3 regions of the Rouxiella sp. Mn2063 genome follow, and region 1 is predicted to be linked to each of the others. Evidence: predicted binding sites of a transcription regulator. Region 1 holds the regulator's gene; each other region holds the start of a gene.
The links. The regulator PurR, encoded in region 1, represses purine synthesis genes. The targets are predictions, from matches to a motif close to CANGCAAACGTTTGCNTG.
Positions count from the first base shown of each region.

Region 2: pyrD (quinone-dependent dihydroorotate dehydrogenase) is a predicted target of PurR. The motif match lies at 1,951-1,968, and genes of this name have one in related genera.
Region 3: cvpA (colicin V production protein) is a predicted target of PurR. The motif match lies at 1,572-1,589, and genes of this name have one in related genera.

Region 1 is NZ_JBMOUD010000003.1:395,879-399,161, forward strand. It holds gene punC (purine nucleoside transporter PunC) at 1-132, opposite strand, end outside; gene punR (DNA-binding transcriptional activator PunR) at 272-1,180, shown strand; gene purR (HTH-type transcriptional repressor PurR) at 1,226-2,251, opposite strand; gene ACL9RG_RS07255 (YnhF family membrane protein) at 2,655-2,744, shown strand; gene ACL9RG_RS07260 (C40 family peptidase) at 2,976-3,283, opposite strand, start outside.
Region 2 is NZ_JBMOUD010000003.1:117,729-121,011, reverse strand. It holds gene lsrK (autoinducer-2 kinase) at 1-50, shown strand, start outside; gene ACL9RG_RS05915 (cell division protein ZapC) at 109-654, opposite strand; gene pyrD (quinone-dependent dihydroorotate dehydrogenase) at 848-1,858, opposite strand; gene ssuE (NADPH-dependent FMN reductase) at 2,147-2,716, shown strand; gene ACL9RG_RS05900 (sulfonate ABC transporter substrate-binding protein) at 2,741-3,283, shown strand, end outside.
Region 3 is NZ_JBMOUD010000001.1:53,020-56,302, forward strand. It holds gene folC (bifunctional tetrahydrofolate synthase/dihydrofolate synthase) at 1-292, shown strand, start outside; gene dedD (cell division protein DedD) at 282-1,211, shown strand; gene cvpA (colicin V production protein) at 1,690-2,181, shown strand; gene purF (amidophosphoribosyltransferase) at 2,212-3,283, shown strand, end outside.

The DNA of each region.
Region 1 (3,283 bases):
ACTAATTGCACCGGCAGTTGTATTGAGTTCACTTTGCATGGCACTGAAGGCAGGAAGGTACATATCCGTGGCTAAAAAGCCCAGCATACTCAGGCCTGCCAGATAAAATAAAAATCCAAATGAGGGTTTCATGACACCAACTTTATTAGTTTTGAAAGGATAAACGCGAGACTGCGAATCATTATAGAAGAGTGCGGGAGTCTAATAGATGGCGAAAAACTTGTGAAATGCTAATATTTGCGGCTTGTTGTGAAAAATTTTGAAGGTAAATATGTGGTCAGAATATTCATTAGATGTCGTTGATACTGTTGCCAGAACCGGTAGTTTTAGCGCTGCAGCACAAGAACTTCATCGCGTGCCCTCTGCCATCAGCTATACGGTCCGCCAGCTTGAAGAGTGGTTGGCTGTTAGTTTGTTTGAACGGCGACATCGTGATGTTGAATTGACCGCGGCCGGACGGCTCTTCGTTGATGAAGCAAGATCACTTATCAAAAAAATGAATGCCACACGTCGCCAATGCCAACAAGTTGCCAACGGTTGGCGAGGAGAACTCAACGTAGCTGTCGATCGTATTGTAAAGCCAGCCAGGCTCCGGCGATTAGTCGTAGACTTTTATCGCGAATTTTCAGATACCGAGCTGATTATACATAATGAAGTCTTTAACGGTGTGTGGGATGCTCTGGTAGATGGTCGTGCAGATGTCGCTATTGGTGCGACACGGGCGGTACCTGCAGGCGGTCGTTTTAACTTTCGCGATATGGGATTTATGGATTGGCATTGTGTCGTCAGCCCAACACACCCATTGGCGGCAATGCCTGGGACACTTCACGACGACAGTCTGCGCCATTATCCTGCATTATGTCTGGAGGACACATCGAGGAATCTTCCCAAACGTGATACCTGGACATTGGATAATCAGCGTCGATTGGTTGTACCTGATTGGACTTGTGCGCTTGATTGTTTGTTCGATGGGTTGTGTGTTGGCATGATGCCAGTGCATATGGTCTCACCCTGGATTGCTCAGAACAAACTAACCGCATTGACCTTAAGTAATACCTTTCCGGAAAGTCCATGCTGTCTAACTTGGGATCAGAACAATCAGTCGCCCGCTCTTGCGTGGCTACTTAACTATTTAGGCGATAGTATTACGCTGAACCAGGAATGGCTGCGTGATAACTAAAAAGGATGCCAGTCTGGCATCCTTAGTGGGGTATTAATGGCAAGCTTAGCGGCGATAATCTCGGTAAGGTCCGTCAGCAACCGAGCGTCGTTCAACCAGCTTAGGCTTAACTTCTATGGTTTGTTGTTCTTCACGTTTATTAATAATACGGTCCAATAGCATCGTAAACGCCATCTCACCTAAGCGTTCTTTCGGCTGATGAATCGTTGTGAGTGGCGGTGAATAATAACGGGCATTGCGCACATTATCATAGCCAATCACTGAAATATCCTGTGGAACCCGTAATCCCATTTCATCAGCGGCACAGATAGCGCCCATTGCCATGACATCACCGCCGCAGAATACTGCGGTAGGACGGTTTTTCTGTGAAAGGATCTGTCGCATCGCCTGATATCCAGATTCTGGCTCAAAGTCGCCTTGAACAATCCATTCGTCGCGTACGGGAATATTGGCCTCTGTCAGCGCTTTAACAAAGCCATTAAAGCGCCCACCACCGGTATTACGATTGAGTTGGCCTGGTATTGCGCCGATATCGCGATGGCCACGCTCGATAAGATAACGTCCTGCCAAATACCCACCGTCAAAGGCGTTATCAATGATGGAGTCGGTGAAATCATTGCGCGATTCGCCCCAATCCATGACCACCATCGGGATAGCGCGGTATTCTTCCAACATGCCAAGCAATTCTGCTGGATATTCAGCACACATTACCAGTAAGCCATCAACACGCTTTTGCGCCAACATGGCGAGGTAAGCACGCTGTTTCTCTAGGTTGTTATGCGAATTGCATAAAATTAGCGTATAGCCTTTGGCAAAACAGCTGTTTTCCACGGCTTCAATAACTTCAGCAAAGTAGGGCGCTTCGCTTGATGTGGCTAATAACCCTATTGATTTGGTGTTGTTGACCTTAAGACTACGGGCGACGGCACTAGGAGAATAATGCAAATCTTTAATAGCAGCCCGCACAGCTTCCTTGGTTTCTTCGGCGACGAAACGTGTTTTATTGATGACGTGCGATACCGTCGTGGTTGAGACGCCAGCACGCTTAGCGACATCTTTAATCGTTGCCATGGAAAAAATAACTCCTGAACCCGCGTGCACTAGCACGTTAGCATTATGTTAATCGTTTGCCTGCGTTTATTTAACTGCGATAATTTCTTTACGCAGCAAAATCGTTTGTATTGATTTCAGCAGAGAACCTGAAAGGGGGCTGAGATAAGCAGCCGTTACATCGCAGGGCGGTAACCGCGAATTTTCTCTTATATTGCGGAAAAGTGGAAGAAAAATTTAAGCTGACTACGAAGATGGCGCTCTTTGTTAGAGATCATAGGAAAATGGTAGCGGCTATGAGAATATATCAATGGCATAATAATTGTATGGCTATTCTTTATGTGGCTACTGGTTGTATGGCCAATGTCTGTTTGGCTCGTTATGATTATAAGTATTCTCGGCGTTCATCATGAAAGGAGGATGTATGGATAGTAATCTAAAAATGTCTTTAATCACCACGGTTTGCGCATTGGCGATGATCTTGATCTTCAGCTTTACTGCGGTGATGCACTGAGTTGGGCGTCGCTAGGCGTTGTTGTTGGCTGACTACTGTACCGATGCCTTAGTTACTTTGCCAATGTAGCACTGACTTCGCCAAAGCAGGGTAGCGATAAAAAATAAGGGAAATCCCTAAATGGGATTTCCCTTATTTTATTATCATTCTCTTGTCGATAACTGTGTGTTCTCAGTTATCACGGAAACACTTCGTTAAATGCTCTTCATCAAAGATGAGCTAACTGACTATTTAACGAATCGTTTTAGGGGTCATGACCCGACGAGCGCCTACGTAATGATCTTGCCAGTAGTTATCCGCAAGGTAACTGATTTTTATGTCTTCACCTGTGCGAGGAGACTGAATAAATTTACCATTACCAAGATAAACACCAACATGGTCTGCGGCACCGCGCTTGGAAATCTTAAAGAATACCAAGTCGCCAGATTCTAACTCACCACGTTTGATTGGCGCTGCATCACGCAGGTGATACATTTCATCGGCCGTGCGAGGCATCTTAATACGCATCAAATCCTTATATGCGTAGTAAACTAAGCCAC
Region 2 (3,283 bases), 280 kb from region 1:
TGGTAGATAAACAACTAACAACATCAATGTGGAAAGCGCCGGGTCTCTAGACGTATTACTTGAACATATTGCTCTAAGGCCGTGGTTCCGGCTAATCAGCCAGGTAAATTACACCGCTCGATCATAGAAATCATTTTCAGCTATAGCTGGTGCAGGCATTAATCGGTCATGCATAATCTTGATGGCATCACCTAACACCATCGCTCTCCCTGCTAGCGTTAAACGTTCCTGTGCTAGCAGACACAAGCTGGCATGATCGCCTGATTCAACCACCAGCACTAACGCGGGTTGCCCGTTTTCCATCAGATTAACCAGCGCGACTTCACCATTATCTGGCTGAAAAGGGTTTGGCTGCTGCATAAAGTGCCAGCTTTTTGGCATCAGAGGTTTTAAGAAGCGGAAGGCTACCAAAGCATTGAGTACTAACTCAGCACGTTGCTCACCTGAGAGTTTTATTTTTTTGCATTTCTCTTCAAAATCAAAGTAAAGGGCTGCATCATCAACACAGAAACAACATTCAGAAAATGCGTCTGGCGTCAGCATTTTTGCGGCAAAGCGAGAACGAAAAATCATACCATTGGCCAAATCCAACATGAGCCGGTCGTGTTCAGTATCAAAATACCAACGCCAATTATCATCTGGTTTGATTTTCATTAATGCTTTCCTATTTGCCACTAAAACGATTTTTAATGAATGCACCCTTTCGAAAAATACTAAGACTATTTACCACCGAGTTAAATCAGACAACTCTATGTACGAAAATAATGTTGAAACTTTGCTCAGTGGATGAAATATAGACGAGCCAGAAGTATAAATAAACCCCTGGCAAGTCTTTAGGCTAAAAATATTAGATATGAGTAACAATATCTTTAATCAAACGTGGCCCCTGATAGATAAAGCCGGAATAAATTTGAATTAATGTCGCACCTGCTGCCATCTTTTCACGGGCGGCAGTCAAAGAATCAATCCCGCCTACGCCAATAATAGGCAATTGGCCTTTAAGCTCTTCTGACAGCATACGAATAATTTCAGTACTCTTCATCTGTACTGGACGGCCGCTTAACCCGCCCGCTTGCTCACAATAGTCCAGTCCTTGAATTAAACTGCGATCCAAGGTGGTATTAGTGGCAATAACGCCATCCATATTATGGCGAACTAAACTGTCCGCTATTTGGATCAATTCTTCGCGAGAAAGATCCGGCGCGATCTTTACCGCTACCGGTACATATTTATGGTGACGTTGTTGTAATTCGAGTTGCTTACTTTTGATCGCTGAAAGCAAATCATCCAGCGCTTCACCATACTGTAATGTCCGCAGTCCAGGAGTATTTGGTGAGGAAATATTAATCGCGATATAACCTGCATAAGGATAAACCTTTTCCATACAGATTAAATAATCGTCTTTTCCATTCTCAACCGGCGTGTCTTTATTCTTGCCAATATTAATCCCAAGGATCCCGCCAAAATGTGATTTCTTAACATTATTGACTAAATTATCAACGCCGTGGTTATTAAACCCCATCCGGTTAATGATCCCTTCGGCAGGAACAACGCGGAATAGTCGCGGTTTGTCATTGCCATCCTGAGCACGTGGCGTGACCGTTCCAACCTCAACGAAACCAAATCCCATCGCACCAAAGGCATCGATACATTCACCATTTTTATCCAGACCTGCGGCCAGCCCCAATGGGTTCTTAAATGACAGGCCCATACAACTGACAGGTTTAGTCGGTAACGACTGGCGGATTAAAAACTCGAAAGGCGTACCAGAAATGCGGCCAAGTTGGCGGAAAGTTAATTCATGCGCCCGCTCGGCATCGAGTTGGAAGAGTGCTTTTTTAACGAAAGGATAAAACATGGATGCTCCTACGGGTCCCGGGGTTAGTCGGGGCGGTATTATCGGCTAACCTTGCGTGAATTGGAAACGATTCACCATAAATATCAGATTTTCACGCAATCGATACCGTCTTTTAACCTGACTGCTACGAAAGCTCAGCATCTCGCAGCAATCCCGCATCAATACTGCTTATCAGTTTTTACACTTTTCAAATTCACAATTGAGATTTCCCGTCCTTAGGCGATGCCTGTTAGTTTTATCTTACTTGTCTAATATGAATTTTTTTTATAATTGTAATAAGGGGTGATTATGCGCGTTATATCTCTGGCTGGCAGCCCACGCCAACCTTCCCGTTCTACTGCACTATTAGAGGTAGGTGAACGCTGGTTAACCGCACGCGGCGTTGAAGTGATCTCCTACCGTCTACAAGATTTTGCGGCTGAAGATTTACTCTTTGCCAATTTCGCCAGCCCCCAACTCAAACAGTTGATTGCCCAGTTAGAAAGCGCAGATGGCCTGATTATTTCAACGCCTGTCTATAAAGCCTCTTTTTCTGGCGCATTAAAAACCCTATTGGACTTGCTGCCTGAGCGTTCACTGGAACATAAAGTCGTATTGCCGCTGGCAACCGCCGGCTCTATCGGCCACATGCTAGCTATCGACTATGCGCTTAAGCCAGTACTGACCTCATTAAAAGCGCAAGAAGTTTTACAGGGTGTATTTGCTGACGACACCTTGGTTAGTGACTACCAAACTTTCCCGCCAAACCTGCAACCGACATTAGAAGAACGATTGCTCGAATCTTTGGACAACTTTTATGTGGCATTAAGCCGCAAACCGCTTATTGCAGCCCGTCAGAGACAAACCGCCAGCGTATAAGATTGATTAACAGGAGTGATCAGCATGATCTCATTGAAGTCATTAACCCAGATTGGCACTAAATCTTTACCGCTTCTGGCACTAATTGGTGGTTTATTCACCGCAAATATTGGCTATTCACAAGAAAAGGATCCGGCGCAATTACGTATTGCTTATCAAAAAGGATCGCTTGGATTGGTCATCGCCAAATCTAACCAATTGCTGGAAAAACGTTTTCCAGATACCAAAATCAGTTGGGTTGAATTTCCTGCTGGTCCACAAATTCTTGAAGCGCTAAATGTTGGCAGTATTGATCTTGGTGCAACCGGTGATACTCCCCCGCTGTTTGCCCAAGCGGCAGGTGCTAATTTGCTGTATATCGGCGATGAACCGCCGAAACCAAAAGCCGAAGTTATTCTGGTACATGCAGATAGCCCAATTAAAACAGTCGCTGACCTTAAAGGCCATAAAGTCGCTCTGCAAAAAGGGTCTAGTTCGCATAACCTGTTGCTGCGTGCCTTGCAGCAAGCGGGGCTGAAATTTAGCGATATTAAACCGGTCTATCTCACGCCAGCCGATGCCCGTGCG
Region 3 (3,283 bases), on a different contig from region 1:
GCGTGCGGTAGTCGGGATGTTATCTGATAAAGATATCGCGGGTACCTTGTCTACTCTCAAGGGGCAGATTGATCTGTGGTATTGCGCGCCATTAGACGGGCCGCGCGGGGCAGATGTTGCGCAGTTGGCACAACATCTGGAAAACTGCTATCAATTTGATGATGTACTGAGTGCCTGGCAACAGGCGATGCAGGATGCTGATAGTCAGGATATTGTGATTGTTTGCGGATCTTTTCACACGGTAGCGCAGGTTATGGCTGCAATAGATACGGGGAATACCAGTGGCAAGTAAGTTTCAAAATCGTCTGGTGGGTACCGTAATTTTGGTGGCGCTGGGCGTCATCATTTTGCCAGGATTACTGGACGGCAAAAAAAAGCATTATGAAGATGAATTTGCGTCAATACCTTTAGTGCCAAAGCCGGGTGATCCTCACGAGCAAGATGCATCGGGGTCTGTGACACAATCTCTACCGGCACAGCCGCCTGAAGGAGCCAAAGAGGCGATTAACGCGGGTAATCCTGCGGCATCAACCACGGCGCCAGCAAATGGTGCTGATGACGTTGATGATGCGCCTGACGATAGCCAGAACGCCTCAACGCAAGCTCCGCCAGCGGTGACGACATCTCGCCAAACGCAATCTAAACCGGTCACACCACCGAAGCATACAGAGCAGAAAACAGCGGATGCCAAAGCTGCTGATACTCGTGCTGCGCAAAACCGTTTGGCGGCCGAGCAGAAAGCGGCGGAGCAAAAAGCCGCCCAACAGCGTTTGGCTGAGCAGAAAGCAGCGGAACAAAAAGCGGCGAAGCAGCAGCGTTTAGTTGAACAGCGTATCGCTGAGCAGCAAAAGATTGAGGAGCAGAAACTTAAGGCTGCACAAGCTCAATCTACTGCGCAAAGTAAACCTCAAGCGGAAAAACCGCAGCAGCAGGAAAAAACGCAGCCAGAAAAAGCGCCGGCAGGACAGGCTTACATTGTACAACTCGGTGCGCTGAAGAACGCCACGAGAGCCACGGAAATTGTTGCCAAGCTGCGTTTATCAGGTTTCCGTGCTTATACGGTGCCATCAACACCGGTACAAGGCGAGATAACCCGCGTGTTTGTCGGTCCAGAAGCCAACAAGCAAAAACTGGAAGCCTCACTACCAGAGTTGCAGAGTCAGAGCGGTTTGAATGGTGGGTTGATACGCGCCTATAACGCAGCTCACTAATCCCCGTCATCCTTCGAGATGCAGGGGCGTTGGCTGCCCTTACTTGCCCCAGTCACTTAGTTATCTAAGCTCCTGGGGAGGCGTTCGGTTGCCGCCTACCTGCCTCTCGAATGCTATAGGGGATTTCCCCGTTATTTTTCGAGATGCAGGGTCGTTGGCTGTCCTTAGTTGCCCCAGTCACTTAGTTATCTAAGCTCCTGGGGACTTTTGCGTTCGTAGGGGGGGAACATAAGTTAATCAGGGCACAACTTTTTGTGCCCTTTTTTCGTAAGAAGCAAGAGGTCATGTTTCTTATGTTTTTGCGGCGATTGATGTTTTTTTCATCGTCATTATTAATTTCTACAACCGGCAGATTTCCGCTACGCAAACGTTTTCTTTTTCTGTTAGAATTCGCCGCGAATCGGATGCCGGGAGGCGATTTTGCACTTAAGGACTGTTAAGGATTAAGTTGCTCAGTCGTTTTTTACTGGAATAAGTCATGGTCTGGATTGATTACGTCATTATTGCGGTTATCGGGTTTTCTGCATTAGTCAGCCTGATACGGGGCTTTGTTCGCGAGGCTTTATCACTGGTAACCTGGGGCTGTGCCTTTTTTGTTGCCAGTCATTATTACAGTTACCTCGCCATCTATTTCACGCGTTTCGAAGATGAAGTCGTTCGAAACGGGATCGCCATCGCCATCTTGTTCATCGCGACGTTGATCGTAGGTGCGATTGTGAACTATGTGATTGGGTCGTTAGTAGAACGTACCGGATTATCTGGCACCGATAGGGTGTTAGGGGTGTGTTTCGGCGCACTGCGCGGCGTGTTGATCGTATCAGCACTGCTGTTCTTCCTGGATACGTTTACTGGCTTTTCACAAAGTGAAGACTGGAAACAGTCGCAATTGATCCCGCAGTTTAGTTATATCATCAGGTGGTTCTTTGACTACCTGCAGAGCACGTCGAGTTTCTTGCCAAAGCATCTTTAGTTTTGGCAGCGCTGATGAGGAAAAGACAACATGTGCGGTATTGTCGGTATCGCCGGTTTTATGCCGGTAAACCAGTCGATTTATGACGCGTTAACGGTGTTACAACACCGTGGGCAGGATGCCGCAGGCATCGTCACCATTGATAGCAACAACCACTTCCGTCTGCGTAAGGCGAATGGCTTGGTGAAAGATGTATTCGAAGCTCGGCACATGCAACGTTTGCAGGGCAATATGGGCCTGGGTCATGTTCGCTATCCTACAGCTGGTAGTTCCAGCGCTTCCGAGGCACAACCGTTTTATGTCAACTCACCGTTTGGGATCACCTTGGCCCACAACGGTAATCTGACCAATGCGCATGAATTAAGAGACACGCTGTTTGAAGGGGCGCGTCGCCACGTTAATACCTCTTCAGATTCAGAAGTCCTGCTGAATATTCTGGCCAGTGAGCTAGATCGTTTCCAGCATTACCCGCTGGAAGCTGACAACATCTTCGCTGCTGTTTCAGCAGTTAATCTGAAGATTCGCGGTGCTTACGCGTGTGTGGCGATGATTATCGGTCACGGCATGTTGGCCTTCCGCGACCCGCACGGTATTCGCCCGCTGGTTATTGGCAAACGCCAATTGGCCGACGGTCGCAATGAATATATGGTGGCGTCTGAGAGCGTGGCGTTAGATACGCTGGGCTTTGAATTCCTGCGTGATGTTGCACCAGGTGAAGCCGTCTATGTGACAGAGCAAGGGCAATTGTTCACGCGTATGTGCGCTGAGAACCCGCAATATAACCCTTGCCTGTTCGAGTTTGTCTATTTTGCCCGTCCAGACTCTTTCATCGATAAAATTTCTGTCTACAGCGCACGTCGCCGGATGGGACAGAAATTAGGTGCTAAAATCGCCCGTGATTGGGAAGATTTGGACATTGATGTCGTGATCCCTATTCCAGAAACGTCTTGTGATATCGCACTCGAAATCGCCCGTATTCTGGATAAGCCTTATCGTCAGGGCTTTGTGAAGAACCGCTATGTCGGCCGTACTTTTATCATGCCTGGTCAACAGGAGCGCCGTAAGTCGGTGCGCCGCAAACTCAATGCTAACCGCGCTGAGT